2 regions of the Sinorhizobium numidicum genome follow, and region 1 is predicted to be linked to the other one. Evidence: riboswitches for the same ligand, from Rfam matches in the RefSeq annotation. Region 1 holds a riboswitch; the other holds the start of a gene.
The links. Region 1 has a riboswitch for S-adenosylmethionine ahead of PYH37_RS13645 (O-succinylhomoserine sulfhydrylase). Riboswitches for the same ligand answer to the same signal wherever they lie in the genome.

Region 1 (4,061 bases):
CCGAGAAAGTGCTGCGAAAAATAGGCGCCCTCCAGCAAGGCGCAGCATCCCCCGGCGAGGCTGCCGGAGACCCAGAAGGACAGCTGCATGCCATCGGAAAAGGCTGCCGTGACGGCGCCCTCGCGCAAGGCGGACAGCATGGCAGCGCGGTCGGGAAAGGGCCTGGTTTCGAACTCGGGAAAAAAGGCCTTCAACATCGCCTCATGCGTCGTGCCGGAGACAATGCCAATTGGCTTGCCGGCGAGGTCCGCCGGCTTCGCTACCCCCGCTGCACCTTTGACGTTTACGACAAAGCGAGCAGGCAATTGCATGAAGGTTCGGGAAAAGCCGAAGCGCTGCCTGAGCTCCGGCGTTACCGCTATGCCAGCGGCGACCGCCTCGCCTTGGCCCTGTTCGAGCGCCGGCATGAGCTCCGGGTAGGTCACGGCCTGGATCTGGCACTTGGCTTCGATCTCCAACTCCCGGCATATCTCGCGGGCTAAGTCGACATGGAAACCCGAAAGCTTTCCCGACTGGTCGATGAAGTTGAACGGGGGAAAATCGACCGTGGTCAGAAAGCGAAGCCGCGCGAGACCGGTTAGATCAGGCTGGGGGATGCGCTCGCGGGCGTCAAAAAGCAAAGGCAGATCTTTCGGCTCGGCACTCGCAGATCCACCGCCGAGCGAGGCGCAGAGTGCGAGTATTCCGCAAATCTTGAGAAGGATATTGCTGGCGCGCGTCATCATGATCCGGTCAAAGCGCCCGCGGCAGGAACGTCGCGGATTCGGCGTTTTGGGAGATTATCGGCATGAGGGCTGACTGGCTACAGTGCCGTTGTTGAGTCCGCATCTTCCTTGCTGTGGAGTGGGGCCGGAAAAATGGAGCGGGTGATCGGGATCGAACCGACGACATCAAGCTTGGGAAGCTGGCGTTCTACCACTGAACTACACCCGCAACAGAAGCGGAAATTTCCTCAACGGCGGCGATCTGTCAAGCGCTCATGCTCACTCAGCGCGAAAATGCTTCGAAAGCTTGAGGCCCTGCGCCTGATAGTTCGAGCCGAGGTCGAGGCCGTAGAGCCCGTCCGGCCGTTCCATCATGTGTTCGTAAACCAAACGGCCGACGATCTGGCCGTGCTCGAGAATGAACGGCACTTCGTGGCTTCGCACCTCGAGCACGGCGCGGCTGCCGCTGCCGCCGGCCGATGCGTGGCCGAAGCCCGGATCGAAGAACCCGGCATAGTGGACGCGGAACTCCCCCACCAGCGGATCAAACGGGGTCATCTCGGCAGCATAAAGCGGCGGAACATGAACCGCCTCCCGCGAAACGAGAATATAGAATTCGTCGGGATCGAGGATCAGATCGTTCCGGCCGCGGCTATAGAGCGGTTCCCAGAAGTCGAAGACCGCGTGCTGCGCTTTCTTGTCGACATCGACCACCGATGTGTGATGCTTGCCGCGATAACCGATCAGCCCATCCGGACCGGTTCCCTTGAGATCGATCGAAAGCGCGATGCCACCGCCGGAGACATTGGGCCGTTCGCTGGCGACGAGCACATCGCTTTCGTGGAGCGCCAGCAGCTCCTGCTCGGAAAGAAGCGCATGGCCGACGCGGAAACGTATCTGAGAGAGCCGCGAGCCTCGGCGGACGACGATCGGGAAGGTGCGCGGGCTGATCTCCAGATAGAGCGGGCCGCTGTAGCCGGCCGGAATCTTGTCGAACTCCTGCGCCCTGTCGGTGATGACGCGCGTGAAGATGTCGAGGCGACCGGTCGAGCTCTTCGGGTTGGCCGAAGCGGACATGTCCTCCGGCAGTTGGAGGCTCTCCATCAGCGGCACGATGTAGACGCAGCCGGTTTCGAGCACGGCACCTTCGCGAAGATCGATGACGTGCAGTTTCAGCCGGTCGAGCTTGTCGGCGACGAGATGCGCGGGGCCCGGCATGAAACTCGCCCGGACGCGAAACGCCTTGGCGCCGAGACGAAGGTCGAGGCTCGCCGGCTGGATCTGATCGTCATCCAGCGGCCCTTCGCTTTTCAAACGTCCCGTGGCGAACAGTGCGGCAATTGCGCGGTCGGCCAAAATCCCTGTGTTGCGACCCATTCCGATCCTCATTTTCAGTTGCCAGACAAAACCAAACTCCGGGAATTGACGCAAGCACGCGCAGGCAGTATTGGAGCTTTATCCCGTGGTGATTTGGCCGGTCGGCTTGCAGCCACGTTAAACAAGTAGCTAAAAAGGCCGGGGTCTCAAACCGGTCGTTTCGCGGCCGGTTTTTTTGTTTTTGAAAGTGACCGTCTCATGAGCAAGAACTGGCGCCCGGCTACCCAACTCGTCCACGGCGGAACGACCCGCTCCCAATACGGAGAGACTTCCGAGGCGATCTTCCTGACGCAGGGTTTTGTTTACGAAACCTCGGAAGCGGCGGAAGCGCGCTTCAAGGGCGAGACCGAGGGCTTCATCTATGCGCGCTACGGCAGCCCGACGAACGACATGTTCGAGAAGCGCATGTGCATGCTCGAAGGGGCAGAAGATGCGCGCGCCACGGCCTCCGGCATGGCGGCGGTCTCGGCCGCCGTTCTGTGCCAGGTGAAAGCAGGGGATCACATCGTTGCCGCCCGCGCCCTCTTCGGCTCCTGCCGCTGGGTCGTGGAAACGCTAGCGCCCAAATACGGCGTCGAATGCACGCTGGTCGACGGCCGCGATCTGGAAAATTGGGAAAAGGCCGTTCAGCCCAATACCAAGGTCTTCTTCCTCGAAAGCCCGACCAACCCGACGCTCGAGGTGATCGACATCGCCGGCGTGGCCAAGCTCGCCGACCAAGTCGGCGCCAAGCTTGTGGTCGATAATGTCTTCGCCACTCCCCTTTTTCAGAAGCCGCTGGAACTCGGCGCCCACGTCGTCGTCTATTCCGCCACCAAGCACATCGACGGCCAAGGCCGCTGCCTCGGCGGCGTCGTGCTTTCCGACAAGGAATGGATCGACGAAAACCTGCATGATTATTTCCGGCACACGGGTCCGGCCATGTCGCCCTTCAACGCCTGGACGCTGCTCAAGGGCATCGAGACGCTGCCGCTCCGCGTAAAGCAGCAGACCGAGAACGCCCGCCGCATCGCCGACTTCCTCGCTGAGCAGCCGCAGGTCGCCCGTGTCATCTATCCCGGCCGCAAGGACCATCCGCAGGCGGATATCATCGCCAAGCAGATGAGCGGCGGCTCGACGCTGGTCGCCTTCGAGCTCAAGGGCGGCAAGGAGGCAGCCTTCGCCCTTCAGAACGCGCTGGAGATCATTCGCATCTCCAACAATCTCGGCGACTCCAAAAGCCTCATCACGCATCCGGCGACGACGACCCACAAGAATCTCTCCGACGAAGCGCGCGCCGAGCTCGGCATTTCCGCCGGAACTGTACGGTTCTCGGCCGGCATCGAGGACAGCGAAGATCTAGTCGAGGATTTTGCGCGGGCCTTGAGGACCGTAAAAGGCTGATCGGCCGCATCGCAAACAATGAACCGCCCGTGCGAGCGCGGGCGGTTTTTCAGTGCCGGTCGCGAAAGGTCTGGCCCGCGAGAACGACCCGCGACAGAGCCGTATAAAGGCAGAGGAAGGCGAAAATCACCGCCAGCATCGGGAACCAGCCGGGAAAGAGACAGGAGGCTAGAAAGAAGGCAATGGTTTCGGTCGCCTCCGCAAGCCCCGTCGTGAAGTAGAGCGACTTCGCGCCGCGCACCTCGCTCGTCATTGCCCGCTTCTCGGCCATAATGGCATAGGCGAGGAAGCTCGAGCCGTTGACATAGAACGAAAAGAGCAGCAGTCCGCCGGCAAGGCCGTTGGCGCCGGGATCAGCGATGATAAAGGCGAACGGAATGGCGCCATAGAAGACGAAGTCAAGGACGATGTCGAGGAAACCGCCGAAGTCGGTCTTGCGGCTCGCGCGCGCGACCGCTCCATCGAGGCCGTCGCACAGGCGGCTGACGAGGATCAGGACGGCGCCCGCAAGATAGTATTGCCAGGAAATGAGAAAGGCTGCCGCAAGGCCGAGGCAGAGGCCGGAAATCGTTACGGCATCGGCACTTACGCCGCGGT
Region 2 (4,061 bases), 740 kb from region 1:
CGCAGCCATTCTTTACTGCTTCGTGTTCCTGCTCCTCGTGTTCACGGGGCCGGGCGCCTGGAGCATCGATAACGCGCTTGGCGCAAAGCGCACCGCTCAGCAATGAGAGCCGCCGCATAGCACGTTGATCGATTCAGCGCGGGACGCTGCGAGAAACCGCGCACAGTCTTTCTCACCCGCGCTGAAGAAGCGCCCCTGTCGGCGTGCAATCGCGCTCGGTCAGCTCTTCATGAAGATGTAATCTGTTTCCTGCCGCAGTGTTTCGCCTGGGCGCAGCACGGCCGTTGGGAAGCCGACGTGGTTGATGGCGTCGGGCCAGATCTGGGTTTCGAGGCAGAAGCCGGCGAAGGGGGCGTAGTAACGGCCGTCGAGGCCCGGCACCGGCACGTCCAGTTTGCTGCCGGTGTAGAGCTGAATGCCGGGTTCTGTCGTCAGCACCTCCATCGACACCCCGGAATTGATGCTGCGCACCAGCGCCACGGATCGTTTCCGCGTCCGTTCCGGCGAGAGGCAGAAATTGTGATCATAGGCGATTTTCTCCCCTTCCACCTGCCGCCGCATTGACGTGATTTCGCGGAGATCGAAGGCGGTGCCGGCAACGGCGCGGATTTCGCCGGTCGGGATCAGCCGCTCGTCCGTCGGAAGGTAATGGTCGGCCGCAATCATGATATCGTGGCCGCGCGCGTCATCTCCGCCGTCGAGATTGAAATAGCTGTGCTGACAGACATTGGCGAGCGTCGGCGCGTCGGTCTGCGATTCGTAGATCACGCTCAGCACGTCGCCGGGCTTCAGCGTGTAGGTGCAGGTGATCGTGCAATTGCCGGGATAGCCGGCGCGTCCTTCGGGGTCAGTGATCCGAAGCGTGACGCTGTCGTCCGCCCGATCGATGATCGTCCAGTTGCGCTTGGCGATGTTATCGCTGCCGCCGTGGAGATGCGTCACGCCCTTTTCGTTCAGGTCGAGCTGATGGGCCTTGCCGTCGAGCGTGAAGCGTCCGCCGCCGATGCGGTTGGCGTTGCGGCCGGGTGTGGCGCCGAAGTAGGGGGAGTGGACGGGATAACTGTCGAAATCCTCGAAACCGAGCACGAGTGGCGGCGCGTGGCCTTCAAGTCTGAGGTCCTGGATCACCGAGCCCCAGGTGATCACCTTCGCCGTCAATCCGCTGCCCCTAAGCGTGATGCGATGGACCTGCTCACCGGAAGGCAGGCGCCCAAAGATTTCCGTGTCCGTGCTCATCTTGTCTCCCCTCTCGCGGGATCATGGAAACATGCGCAGCTTCGTCCGCATCCCGCAACTCAACTCCTGGAACCGGCGGCAACCTGCGTCATTTCCAGCGGTGCGGCAACCGGAAAGTCATACTTTTCTGCGGCGGCGCTAGCGCGTCCGAAAGGCCGCGCCGCAGGTGAATTCAACGGGACGATTTCTTCGTCGCTGCCCTCTGTTCGAGGAAAAAGGGATGAACATTGTTGCGTCTAACGGTCTCCGGTGCCGATCTTCTCCAGCTCGTAAGGCGTCGTCTGGTACATCTCGTTGATCCAGTTGCCGAAGAGGAGATGCGCGTGGCTGCGCCAGCGGTTCTGCGGCGGCAGGCTCGAGTCGTTATGAGGGAAGTAATCGTGCGGCAGCTTGATCGGCACGCCCGCATCCACATCCCGGAAATATTCGTCCGACAACGAAGTCGAATCGTACTCCACATGATTGAACATGTAGAGGCGATTTCCCTTTCTTTCGTGCACGAGACAGACGCCCATCTCCTTCGAGTCCATCAGGATTTCGAGATCCGGCACATGTTCGATATCGGCGCGGCGCACCTCGGTCCAGCGCGAGACCGGGACGGCAAAATCATCCGAAAAGCCGTTCAGATAGACCGACGAGGGTTTTAGGTTCTGGTGACGGTAGACGCCGAACGCCTTTTCCTTCAGCGGATATTTTGGAATGCCATGGAAATGGTAAATCGCCGCCATCGCACCCCAGCAGACGTTCAGCGTCGAATGGACGTTCCTCGCCGTCCAATCGAAGATGCGCTTCAGCTCGTCCCAATAGGTGACGTCCTCGTATTCGAGCGTCTCCACCGGCGCACCGGTGATGATGAAGCCGTCGAACTTGCGGGCTTTCACCTCTTCCCAGGTCTGGTAAAAGGCGAGGAGATGATCCTCGGGCGTGTTCTTAGCGCGGTGCCCGCCGATGCGCACCAGCGACAATTCGACCTGCAGCGGCGAGGCGCCGATCAGCCGGGCCATCTGGATCTCGGTCTTGACCTTGTTCGGCATGAGATTGAGAAGCCCGATCTGAAGCGGACGAATATCCTGGCGGATCGCCATGGTCTCGGTCATCACCCGCACGCCTTCATGCACGAGGGTCTCGAAGGCGGGCAGTGTATCGGGTATCTTGATGGGCATGGGGTCCACTCGATAATAAAAAAAACCGGCGGCGAGATGATCGCGACCGGTCCTCGGAAATCCGTTTTTCCTCGGCCCTTTAGCGATTTCTTTAACGTGGCTGCAAGCCGGCCGGCCAAATCACCACGGATCGTTTGATAGCGCGATCAATGCCGCGCGGTCAACGAAAAAGGATTCACGGCCTCGGGCGTGCGGCGCCATCAGAGGCCAGCCAGGTCATTAGCTGGCTATCGTTTACCAACCAGCCGATGTTTGTTCCCCGCGCGGCTCCTCATTCCGCTGCCGCGACCTTCTCCCCGGTTTCGATTCGACCTAAATCATCGTGATCTAGCCGCGAAACGCCGTGACCTCGATTTCGATCAGCATTTCCGGGCGGATCAGATCGCAGACGATCATCGTCGCGGCCGGGCGGATGTTTCCGAAGGCTTCGCCGAAGATCGGAAAGACCCGATCGGCGAAGCCGGCATCGGTGACATAATAGTGGTTGCGCACCACGTCTGAAAGCGAGAATCCCGCTTGCCTCAGGGCGCCTTCGATCGTCTTCAGGCAGTTGCGTGCCTGTTCCTCGACCGTTTCCGGCATAACCATGGTGGCGTAATCATAGCCGGTCGTACCGGAGACAAAGCACCAGTCGCCCTGAACGACGGCACGCGAATAGCCTGCCGTCTTCTCGAAAGGGGAGCCAGAAGAGATGAGCTTACGCGCCATCGGCGCTCAAGCCCAGGGGCGCGATGCGGCGTTTTGCTTCTCGAAGCTGTCGATGGCGCTTGCCTTCTCCAGCGTCAGACCGATGTCGTCGAGGCCGTTCAGCAGGCAATGGCGCTTGAAGGCGTCGATCTCGAACGTGATCGAACCGCCGTCCGGACCGGTGATTTCCTGCGCTTCGAGGTCGATCGACAGCACGGCGTTGGAACCGCGGTTGGCGTCGTCCATCAGCTTGTCGAGGTCAGCCTGGCTGACCACGATCGGCAGGATGCCGTTCTTGAAACAGTTGTTGTAGAAGATGTCGGCGAACGAAGTCGAAATGACGCAGCGGATGCCGAAATCGAGGAGCGCCCAAGGCGCATGTTCGCGCGAAGAGCCGCAGCCGAAATTGTCGCCGGCGACAAGAATCTTGGCGTTCTGATAGGCCGGCTTGTTGAGAACGAAATCCGGGTTCGGCGAGCCGTCCTCGTTGTAGCGGGCTTCGGCGAAAAGCCCCTTGCCAAGGCCGGTGCGCTTGATCGTCTTCAGGTAATCCTTCGGAATGATCATGTCCGTGTCGATATTGACGACGGGCAGGGGTGCAGCGACGCCGGTGAGCTTGACGAACTTTTCCATGACTTTGGCCTTCGATTTCAGCGGAAATGTTGGGACAGCGTTTAGAGCAGTTTTGCGCCGAAATGAAGGAAAATCTGCGTGTGCGGCCGTGCTGAGGTCGATCACAGATCGATGATCGTACCGCGCCCGTCGTTCCAGATCCGTATCTCGCGTTTGGCTTCGGCCGAATTCGGGCGAGCGCGCGCATGCACCGGCTTCGCATTGAACCTTGCCGCGATGGCGCTGCCGATGGCAACGACGGCGGCGATGCCGGCGAGCGCCAAGGCAAGCGAGGCGGTGAGGACGAAGGCGGCCAGCATGATGGCGATGGCAACGGCCGTGAAGAAAACAGAGCGGATACTT

Region 2: another riboswitch for S-adenosylmethionine. It lies ahead of metA (homoserine O-acetyltransferase MetA); the one in region 1 lies ahead of PYH37_RS13645 (O-succinylhomoserine sulfhydrylase).

The regions. Positions count from the first base shown of each region.
Region 1 covers NZ_CP120368.1:531,811-535,871, reverse strand. The annotation lists gene PYH37_RS13660 (transporter substrate-binding domain-containing protein) at 1-722, opposite strand, end outside; tRNA gene PYH37_RS13655 (tRNA-Gly) at 859-933, opposite strand; gene PYH37_RS13650 (2'-deoxycytidine 5'-triphosphate deaminase) at 984-2,081, opposite strand; SAM riboswitch at 2,157-2,235, shown strand; gene PYH37_RS13645 (O-succinylhomoserine sulfhydrylase) at 2,280-3,464, shown strand; gene PYH37_RS13640 (CDP-alcohol phosphatidyltransferase family protein) at 3,514-4,061, opposite strand, start outside.
Region 2 covers NZ_CP120368.1:3,564,880-3,568,940, reverse strand. The annotation lists gene PYH37_RS28335 (DoxX family protein) at 1-106, shown strand, start outside; gene PYH37_RS28330 (aldose epimerase family protein) at 220-1,236, opposite strand; gene metA (homoserine O-acetyltransferase MetA) at 1,473-2,399, opposite strand; SAM riboswitch at 2,459-2,536, opposite strand; gene PYH37_RS28320 (RidA family protein) at 2,727-3,107, opposite strand; gene leuD (3-isopropylmalate dehydratase small subunit) at 3,114-3,719, opposite strand; gene PYH37_RS28310 (hypothetical protein) at 3,821-4,061, opposite strand, start outside.